DNA from 3 places in the Streptomyces sp. NPDC005485 genome. Region 2 is predicted to be linked to each of the others. Evidence: riboswitches for the same ligand, from Rfam matches in the RefSeq annotation. Region 2 holds a riboswitch; each other region holds the start of a gene.

Region 1 (3,265 bases), on a different contig from region 2:
GTTGGTGTCCTGGTACTCGTCGACCATGACGTGGCGGAAGCGGCGGCGGTAGTGCTCGGCGACGTCCGGGAAGGCGCGGAGCAGGTTGACCGTCGTCATGATCAGGTCGTCGAAGTCCAGCGCGTTCGCCTCGCGCAGCCGCGACTGGTAGAGCACGTACGCCTGGGCGAGGGTCTTCTCGAAGCCGTCGGAGGCCTGGGCGGCGAAGTCCTCCTCGTCGATCAGCTCGTTCTTCAGGTTGGAGATCTTGGCGCTGAACGACTTCGGCGGGAAGCGCTTCGGGTCGAGGTCCAGGTCGCGGCAGACCAGGGCCATCAGACGCTTGCTGTCGGCGGCGTCGTAGATCGAGAACGACGACGTGAAGCCGAGCCGCTTCGACTCGCGGCGCAGGATGCGCACGCACGCGCTGTGGAAGGTCATGACCCACATCGCGTTGGCGCGCGGGCCGACCAGCTGCTCGACGCGCTCCTTCATCTCGCCCGCGGCCTTGTTGGTGAAGGTGATGGCGAGGATCTGCCCGGGGTGCACATGGCGCTCGGCCAGCAGATAGGCGATCCGGTGCGTGAGCACCCGGGTCTTGCCGGAGCCGGCGCCGGCCACGATGAGCAGGGGGGCGCCGGAGTGCACCACGGCCGCCCGCTGGTTCTCGTTCAGCCCGTCCAGGAGCGCGGCCGCCTCCACGGCGGGGCGCGGGGCTCCGTCGCGGTAGTAGGCGTCGCGGTCCGGGGGCACGTCGAAACGGCCGCCGAACAGGTCGTCCGGAAGCGGCTCGGCCGCCCCGTCCTCGGGCGGCGGCGGGGGCTCTTCCTCGTGAGCCCCTGAGGGCTTGAGGTCCGCCAGGAAGCTGTCGTCAAAGAGGCTGCTCATCGCTCTCCGAGTCTAGGCCGCCGCACTGACAACAGACCGCCGCCCCGGGATTTCCCTGTCCCGCGAGGGCTCCGGAAGCCGATGATCTTCCAGAACCGGCCACTCGGCACTCCTTCGCCGTCAGGAATCGTCCAGGACGATCAAGAACCGTACGGTTACGGTCAGCCACCGGCCGGGCGGGAATGCCCCTTGAAGACCACTGCATGGGGTCACGAGTCACCACGGACGGTCACGGAAGCGGCGGTTGAGGCCAAGGTCACGAAAATGTATCGGGCATATCGAACATCAACCTTCACAGGGACCACACGAGTTGGCTAGCGTGCCGGGCAGACCGCTCGACCCTCTCCGGCGAACGTCGCCGGGCCGTGCGGCCTCCGCCGAATTCGGTGTGCCCACGCGGCAGCCGGAACCGGGGACCCACCGAACCTGGGGTGAATCGGTCCAACCGCCTTTCGGGGCAAGGACCGTAGGGCAAACCTTCCGGAGCACCCGCCCGAACCCGACAGCTAACCCGGTAGGCGGATGACGGAAGGAGTCGCCTCCCTTGGCGTCGCACAAAAAGCCGCGTCCTGCTGCAACGCGCGTAGCGGGCATGCGGACTCCCGCCCTGGCAACAGCGGCCCTCACCTCCGTGGCCCTGCTCTCCCAGACGGCGAACGCCGCGCCCTCGGCCGAGCCCAGGCCGAGCCTCGAAGAAGTGCAGAAGAAGGTCGACGACCTCTACCACCAGGCGGAGACGGCGACCGAGAAGTACAACACCGCCAAGGAGAAGACCACCAAGCAGCGCAAGCAGGTCGACACCCTTCTCGACGACGTCGCCCAGCGCACCGACAAGCTCAACTCCGCGCGCGAGGAGCTGGGTTCTTTCGCCGCCGCGCAGTACCGGACCGGCGCCGCCGCCCCCGGCACCGCGACCCTGCTGCTGGCCGACGACCCGCAGGACTACTTCGACCAGACCCAGCTGATGAGCCGGCTGACCAGCCGTCAGAAGACCGCCGTCGACGACTACGTCACCGAGCAGTCCGAGACGGCGAAGAAGCGCCAGGAGGCCTCCAAGAGCCTGGAGACGCTGACCGAGTCGCAGAAGTCGCTGAAGTCGTCGAAGGCCGACGTCCAGAAGAAGCTCTCCGAAGCGCGCGAGATGCTCTCGAAGCTGACCGCCGAGGAGAAGGCGCGGCTCGCGGCGATCGAGAAGAAGAAGGAAGCAGAGGCCCGGCGCAAGGCGGCGGAGCTGGCGGCCCAGCAGGCCGCCGAGGCGAAGCAGCGCCAGGAGGCGGAGGCAGCCGCTCAGCAGCAGTCCGGCTCCGGCACCTCGGACTCCTCGAGTTCGGGAAGCACGGGCACCGGCACCTCCACGGGCGACTCCTCGTACGCCACGAAGGCCGCCAAGGCGCTCACCTTCGCCCGCGCCCAGGTCGGCAAGCCGTATGTGTGGGGCGCCACCGGCCCCGACTCGTACGACTGCTCCGGGCTCACCGCGGCCGCCTGGAAGGCGGCCGGCGTCGACCTCCCGCGCACCACCTACGACCAGGTCAACGCGGGCACGACGGTCTCCCTCTCCAACGCGCAACCCGGCGACCTGATCTTCTTCTACGACGACATCAGCCACGTCGGCCTCTACATAGGCAACGGGATGATGATCCACGCCCCGAAGCCGGGCGCGTACGTCCGCGAGGAGTCCGTCTACTACGCCGGCTCCTCGATCATCCACAGCGTGGTGCGACCGGCGTGAACGCACCGTAGGGAGGGGGTCCACGCGCGCGTGGACCCCCTTTTTCGTGCCGTATGCGTTTTTCGTCCTCCACGCGCGCGTGCAGCACGGCAAGCCGCGCGAAGATCCCTAGCATCGGGCGCATGTCAGGCATCTCCCAGCTCCGCGCGTGGTGGGCGGAGCGTCCGCCCGCCGCCGGGGCCGCCGTCATGGCCACCGGCATCGTCTCCGTCGGGCTGTCCCTGACCGGCTACGAGACCCTGTCCCGTATCGCCCTGGTCCTGGCGGTCATCGCGTGGCTCGCGCTCGGCGCGGACTTCGGGGTGCGGCTCGTACGGGACCGGGCGCGCTGGGTGGCGGAGGCGTGCACGCCGGGCGCACTCACCGCCATCGCCGCGACCACCGTGCTCGGCACCCGGCTGTCCGCCCTCGGGTGGCTGGGCCTCGCAGAGGCTCTGCTCGCGCTGGCGGCCCTGCTCTGGCCGGGGCTGCTGATCGTGGTCGTACGGCACTGGGGGCGCCGTATGCCCGGAGCGGTGTTCCTCGGCTGTGTGGCCACCCAGGGGCTCGCCGTGCTGGGCTCCGTGCTGGCCGCGCTGGTGGGCGTGGAGTGGCTCGCGCATGCCGCGCTGGCGCTGTTCTGGCTCGGGATCGTCCTCTACGGGGTGGCGTTGCTCCGCTTCGACA
Region 2 (3,265 bases):
GCGCACGAGTGCGGGGCACCGGACCCTGGATCCGTACTCGAAGCTGCTCGACGAGCGGATCGTGTTCCTGGGGACGCCTATTGACGACACGTCGGCGAACGACGTGATGGCACAGTTCATGCACCTCGAATATCTGGCCCCGGACCAGGACATCTGTCTGTACATCAACTCCCCCGGCGGCTCGTTCAGTGCGATGACGGCCGTCTACGACACGATGCAGTTCGTCACCTGCGAGGTGGAGACCATCTGTCTGGGGCAGGCCGCCTCGGCCGCCGCCGTTCTGCTGGCGGGCGGCACCCCGGGCAAGCGGTTCGCGCTGCCGGGTGCCCGCGTGATGATCCATCAGCCCTCGTTCCCCGAGCCGGTCCAGGGGCAGGCGAGCGATCTGGCCATCCAGGCCGAGGAGTTGATGCGCACCCGGCGCAAGCTGGAGGAGATGCTCGTACGGCACACCGGGCAGAGCGCGGAGCAGGTCGCCGCCGACATCGAGCGCGACAAGATCCTGGACGCGCCGGCGGCGCTCGCGTACGGGCTGGTGGACGCGATCATCCCGAGCCGCAAAGCCGAGCGCACCGCGCCGGGCGCGAGGTGACCCGCTGATGCTTCCGCCCGAGCTGCCTCCGCTGCCCGCGCTCACGCGCGCGGAGGCCGAGTTGATCGACCGTTACCTCGATGTGGTCGACCTGCTCGGCCGTATCAACCCGGCCCGGCCCGGGGACACCTATCGCGGACTGCGTGCCGCCCAGGCCCTCGTCGGCAAGGCGACGGCGTTGCGCGACGCACTCACGCTGATGCACCAACGCGGCGAGAGCGAGGTGCACGCCCCGACGCTGGCGCAGGCGTTGCGAGTCCTCGACGGGGAGCGGCGGGCGGCCCGCGTCACCCTGCCGCCGGGGGCGGACAGTTGACGCATCGGCACCGGGCCACTGCTCGCACCGGGGCGGCGACGCGTCCGGGACGCGGTTCAAACGGACCAGATGGTGTACCCCCGAACGGCGTAGGCACCCGTCGCTCCGAAGGCCCGGAAATGTTGCGCAACGCGCCTGCATCGGGGGCGGAATGAAGCGTTCCGGTGCTGGTACGAGCCTCGTCGACCCCCTCGACACCCCTTCGAACAAGGGGGTGTCCACCCGAACGGGTGAGTGGTGAGTAACCCCACAAATCGCTGATTCCACTCGGATTTTTCGCCATGCGTGCGTCAAGATCCCTTCCGACGACAAGCCCCCGCCACAGCGGCGGGGCGGTCCGGGCGGACGCCGAGTCCTGCCGCCGCCCGGATGACCGGTCGACAGATGTGCATCGGCAGGAGTGGAGGACCCAGCTAGACGGGCCGCCGGAGAGATCCGGGCGGTCCTTGGGGTGAAGCCGCAGTACGCGGCCGGGCAACTTCGCCAGCCCGAATCCGACAGGTCATCCTTCACAGGCGGCTGACGAAGGGTTGCGCATGACTGCGCTCAATCGTGTTCCGTCGCTGCTGACCCGGGCCGGTACGGCCTCGGCTCTCACCATCGCCGCCGTGGGCGGCAGCATCGTGGTCCCAGGCATCGCCTCCGACGCAGCGGCCGCGACGACGGCTACGAGGGCACTCCAGGTAGCGGCCTCCAAGAAGGGCTCCCCGTACCAGTGGGGCGCCACGGGGCCACGCCGCTTCGACTGCTCCGGGCTCACGCTCTACTCGTACAAGAAGGCGGGCAAGAACCTGCCTCGTACGGCCGCGGGGCAGTACAACAAGACCCACCATGTCTCCGCGTCCGGCCGCAAGGCCGGGGACCTGGTGTTCTTCCACTCGGGCCGGAACGTGTACCACGTCGGCATCTACGCCGGGAAGGGAAAGATCTGGCACTCCCCGAAGACGGGAACCGTCGTGAGGCTCGAGAAGATCTGGACCAGGAGCGTCTGGTACGGCCGGGTCAGCTGACCTGCCCGGCGGGGTGACGGCAAGGACGCCGTCACCCCGTCGGGGCGTGACCCGGTCCGGAACGGATACTCGTTCGTTCATGGCCGACCTACCGCACCACAGCGAACGCAACGAGACACCTCTGGAGCGCGCCGACCGGAACTTCGGCGAGCTGCTCCAGGAGCTGCGCGTCACCCAGACCGGGGTGCAGATCCTCTTCGCGTTCCTGCTGACCCTGGCCTTCACCCAGCGCTTCCCGTCGCTGGACTCCTTCCAGCGCGCCACGTACGTCACCACGCTGCTGCTCGCGGTGCTGGCCGCGGCCCTGTTCACCGCGCCCGCCGCACTGCACCGTTCGCTGTTCCAGCAGAACGCCAAGCCCCGGATCGTGCGGGTCTCCTCCCAGCTGGCCACAGCCGGCCTGACCGTGCTGATGCTGGCGTTCACCGGGTCGGTACTGCTGGTCGTGGACGTGACCCTCAGTCGCGGCGCAGGTATCGCGGCGGGGGCCGCCACCCTGGGCGTCTGCCTGGCACTGTGGCGCCTGCTCCCCCTCCTGGTGCAACGCAGCCTCAGGAACGAAGACCCTCAGCCAGAAGCACCACACCGAGAACGGTCAGCGCGCTCCCGGTGACGGCCTCCACGGCCCGCGCGGCCCTCGGCCGCCGCAGCCACCGGCCGAGCCGGTCCACGAGCAGCGCGACCGCCGGAAACCAGACCAGGGCGAGGGCGACCACGATCAGCGCCAGCAGCAGGGTCCGGGGCAGCGCGGGACTGCCCGCCGGAACGAACTGCGGCAGCAGGCTCAGGAAGGTGATGGGCGCCTTCGGGTTGAGCGCGTTGGTGACGAAGCCCTGCCGCAGCGGGCGCGCGCCGGACCCCGCCTCGTCGCCCGGCGCCGCGAGCGGCCGCCGCAGCGCCCCCAGCGTCCGTACGCCGAGGTACAGCACGTAGGCGCCACCGAGCAGTTGGAGCGTGCGGAACAGCGCGGGCACCGCCGTAAGGACCGCCGCGACGCCGGCCACCGCGAGGGCCGTGTGCAGCAGCAGCCCGCCCGCGACCCCGAGCGCACACGCGACCCCCGCCCGGCGCGAGACCAGGGCGTTGCGTACGACGACGGTGAAGTCCGCGCCCGGCATGGCGACCATGCCCGCGGCCACTGCGGTGAAGGCGATGAGCTGTCCGTCCATGCGCACCAGCCTGCCCGCGCCGGGCCTTCAGCAGGTATGTCGAATATCCTGGGTTTTCCTTAAGCGATTCTTTAGGCCCAGGAGGGTGGGGCGTGTACGACCCGACGCGGCTGGCAGCGCTGGTGGCGGTCGCCGAGGCGGGGTCGATCACCCGGGCCGCCGAGCGGCTCGGGTACAC
Region 3 (3,265 bases), on a different contig from region 2:
CCGTCTGAGCGAATCGGACACCGTACGACGCGGCCGCGTCACCCCTTCCGGGTGGCGCGGCTTCGTCGTTTTTCAGGCACGGTGATACGCACGCACGACGGAATATCCGGCACCATCCCGCGCGCACATACCGCAGCACGGAAATAGCGCGCACGGAATTCCGGGCGCACTGGAATAAGGGCAGCGGAAATAGTGCACCGCCGAATATCCCTCTTTGTATACGGCGCTCCTGTTAATGACGCAGACCCGTCATGTTTACGGGAGGTTGCGAAGTCCTCACACGGTCCGGGCGATCTCCCGCACCGGGAAAGCGGAGCCGGTGCACGGCCGTGGCGCGTTCCGTGTGCAGCGCCGTGATCGTCCGGGCGCGCTCGCTGTCACCGCGCGCCACGGCGTCCACGATGGCGCCGTGCTCGGCCCAGGAGTCCGCGGGGGAGGCCTGCGCCTCGACCGCGTACATCCAGGCGATCTTGTGCCGCAGCTGGGCCAGCGTGGAGGTCAGCGCGGGGCTTCCGGAGGCCTGCGCGAGCGTCTCGTGGAACCAGCCGCCCAGGGAGCGCAGATCCTCGCTGTGCCCCCTCCTTGCCCGCTCCTGGCCCAGCCTGACCAGGCCTCGCAGCACCTTGAGGTGGGCCTCGGTGCGCCGCTGCGCGGCCCGGGCGGCACCGAGCGGCTCAAGGAGCATGCGCATCTCCAGCAGGTCGGAGGCCTCCTGCTCGGTGGGCTCCGCGACGCACGCGCCCGCGTGTCGGCGGGTGACGACGAACCCCTCGGCCTCCAGGGTGCGCAGGGCCTCGCGGACGGGAACGCGCGAGACTCCGTAGCGACGCGCGAGGAGTTCCTCGGTGAGCCGGCCGCCTCGCTCGTAGACACCCGCGACGATGTCGTCACGGATCGCCGTGCATACCGAGTGCGCCGGAATACGCATGACCGGACCTCCGCTTTAATCCCCGCGAAACGCCATCGATTGACGCTTGTTCAGTGACTCTATTGCAGACGGCGGGAATTTCCGACGGGAGCCCGGAATCCATGGATATTTTTTGGACAGACGGCCGTTCGAAGCGACGAAGCCCCGGCTCGGTGAGCCGGGGCTTCGGAAGCGGTGCGAAGTGCGGAGAAGCGGTGAAGCGGGTCGTCAGACGTTCACTCCGTGCGAGCGGAGGTAGGCGACGGGGTCGATGTCCGAGCCGTACTCCGGGGTCGTGCGGGCCTCGAAGTGGAGGTGCGGTCCGGTGGTGTTGCCGGTGGCACCCGAGAGGCCTATCTGCGCACCCGGGGTGACCGTCTGGCCCACGGAGACGCCGATGGACGACAGGTGGCCGTACTGGGTGTACGTGCCGTCGTTCATCTTGATGACCACGTTGTTGCCGTAGGCGCCGCCCCAGCCGGCCTCGACGACGGTGCCGGAGCCGACGGCGTGGACGGACGTGCCGGACGCGGCGTGGAAGTCGACGCCCGTGTGGCTGCCGGAGGACCACAGGCTGCCGCCGGTCTTGTAGCCGGTCGAGATGTACGAGCCGCCGATCGGCAGGACGAAGGTGTTCAGGCGCTTGCGCTCGGCGGCCCGGGCGGCGCGGGCCTTGGCCACGCGCTCCTCCTCGGCCTTCTCGGCGGCACGCTTCTTCGCGGCCTCCTGGGCCTTCTTCAGCGCGGCCGCCTCGTCGGCGGCGTGCTGCTGGGCCGCGGCCTGTGCGTCGATCTGGTCGGCGAGCGAGTCGCCGATGGTGATGGCCTTTGTCAGTCCGGTGTCCTCGACGGAGGTCTCCGCGGCGAAGGCAGGGGCGGCCAGGGTGCCGATGACACCGGTGGTGGTGAGTGCGGCGACGCCCACGGCATGCGTGGTCGTGCGCTTCACACGGCTCGGGCGACGGTGCTTCCCGGTGGCGCGGGTGAACGCCATGAAGTGGCTGGTCCTTTCCTTCCTTCTCGCCTACCGGGTTAGCTGACGGGTTCGGAGCAGGAAGGTCTCCTACGGACCCCCTTCGGGAAGGGCGTCCGATTCACCCCAGGGACTACGTATGGGTCCCCGGCTCCCCTGGCTCGCGCCGTACGGGGACTCGGCGATGACTGTCCGGTGCCGCGGACGCGGCGCACTGCCTGACGAACAGCCGGACCGACGCTAAAGGGGGCGTCTTTCAATCGACAAACGGATCACGCCTTTTGTAGCGCATGCCACAGGGCAGACAGGCAACCTCCCCATCAACTCCCCATCAATACGGACAATGGGGGCTCAGGCGACGCTTTCGCCGCCCGAGCCCCCAAAGGGTCACGCCGTTATGCCCGGTTCCCTCCCGCTTCCGACACTGCGGGATGCGGCCTCTACTCCGCGGGTACGACGCTCACTTCGCCGATGCCGAGGGCCTTGACGGGCTCCTTGATCTGCGCGGCGTCGCCGACCAGGACGGTCACCAGGCGGTCCACCGGGAAGGCGTTCACGGCGGCCGCGGTGGCCTCCACGGTGCCCGTCGCGGCGAGCTGCTGGTACAGCGTGGCCTGGAAGTCGTCCGGCAGGAACTGCTCGACCTGGTCGGCGAGCGTGCCCGCGACCGCCGCCGCGGTCTCGAACTTGAGGGGCGCGACGCCCACCAGGTTCTGTACGGCGACGTCCCGCTCGGCATCCGTCAGGCCTTCGGCCGCGAGGGTGCGCAGCACCTTCCAGAGGTCGTCGAGCGCGGGACCGGTGTTGGGCGTGTCGACGGAGCCACTGATGGCCAGCATCGCGGCGCCCGTGCCGTCGGCTGCGGAGCGCAGCACCTGACCGAACGCCCGTACACCGTAGGTGTATCCCTTTTCCTCCCGCAGGACGCGGTCCAGTCGGGAGGTGAGGGTGCCGCCGAGGCAGTACGTGCCGAGCACCTGGGCGGGCCAGACGCGATCGTGCCTGTCGGCGCCGATGCGGCCGATCAGCAGCTGCGTCTGGACGGCACCCGGGCGGTCCACGATGATCACGCGGCCGGTGTCGTCGGCGGTCACCGGCGGTACGGGACGCGGCTCGGCGGACGAGCCGGTCCAGGAGCCGAGGGTTTCCGCGAGCAGCGCGTCGAGGTCCGTGCCCGTGAGGTCGCCGACGACCACGGCGGTGGCCGTGGCGGGGCGTACGTGCCTCTCGTAGAAGGCGCGTACGGCCGCCGAGTCGATGCTCTGGACGGTCTCCTCGGTGCCCTGGCGCGGGCGCGACATGCGTGCGGTCGCCGGGAACAGCTCCTTGGAGAGTTCCCTGGCGGCGCGGCGGGCCGGGTTGGCGGTCTCGTGCGGGATCTCGTCG

The links. Region 2 has a riboswitch for cyclic di-AMP ahead of ABZS97_RS11720 (C40 family peptidase). Riboswitches for the same ligand answer to the same signal wherever they lie in the genome.
Positions count from the first base shown of each region.
Region 1: linked by a shared signal. The riboswitch ahead of ABZS97_RS00580 (NlpC/P60 family protein) and the one ahead of ABZS97_RS11720 (C40 family peptidase) in region 2 are both predicted to bind cyclic di-AMP.
Region 3: linked by a shared signal. The riboswitch ahead of ABZS97_RS10840 (M23 family metallopeptidase) and the one ahead of ABZS97_RS11720 (C40 family peptidase) in region 2 are both predicted to bind cyclic di-AMP.

Region 1 is NZ_JBEXDZ010000001.1:117,971-121,235, reverse strand. Features, by position in the region: gene pcrA (DNA helicase PcrA) at 1-867, opposite strand, end outside; cyclic di-AMP (ydaO/yuaA leader) riboswitch at 1,233-1,404, shown strand; gene ABZS97_RS00580 (NlpC/P60 family protein) at 1,412-2,599, shown strand; gene ABZS97_RS00575 (tellurite resistance/C4-dicarboxylate transporter family protein) at 2,722-3,265, shown strand, end outside.
Region 2 is NZ_JBEXDZ010000026.1:2,699-5,963, reverse strand. Features, by position in the region: gene ABZS97_RS11730 (ATP-dependent Clp protease proteolytic subunit) at 1-592, shown strand, start outside; gene ABZS97_RS11725 (hypothetical protein) at 600-908, shown strand; cyclic di-AMP (ydaO/yuaA leader) riboswitch at 1,277-1,442, shown strand; gene ABZS97_RS11720 (C40 family peptidase) at 1,445-1,918, shown strand; gene ABZS97_RS11715 (DUF6328 family protein) at 1,998-2,531, shown strand; gene ABZS97_RS11710 (LysE family translocator) at 2,470-3,087, opposite strand; gene ABZS97_RS11705 (LysR family transcriptional regulator) at 3,180-3,265, shown strand, end outside.
Region 3 is NZ_JBEXDZ010000023.1:18,314-21,578, forward strand. Features, by position in the region: gene ABZS97_RS10830 (HPr family phosphocarrier protein) at 1-8, shown strand, start outside; gene ABZS97_RS10835 (GntR family transcriptional regulator) at 233-928, opposite strand; gene ABZS97_RS10840 (M23 family metallopeptidase) at 1,136-1,900, opposite strand; cyclic di-AMP (ydaO/yuaA leader) riboswitch at 1,913-2,073, opposite strand; gene ABZS97_RS10845 (pitrilysin family protein) at 2,320-3,265, opposite strand, start outside.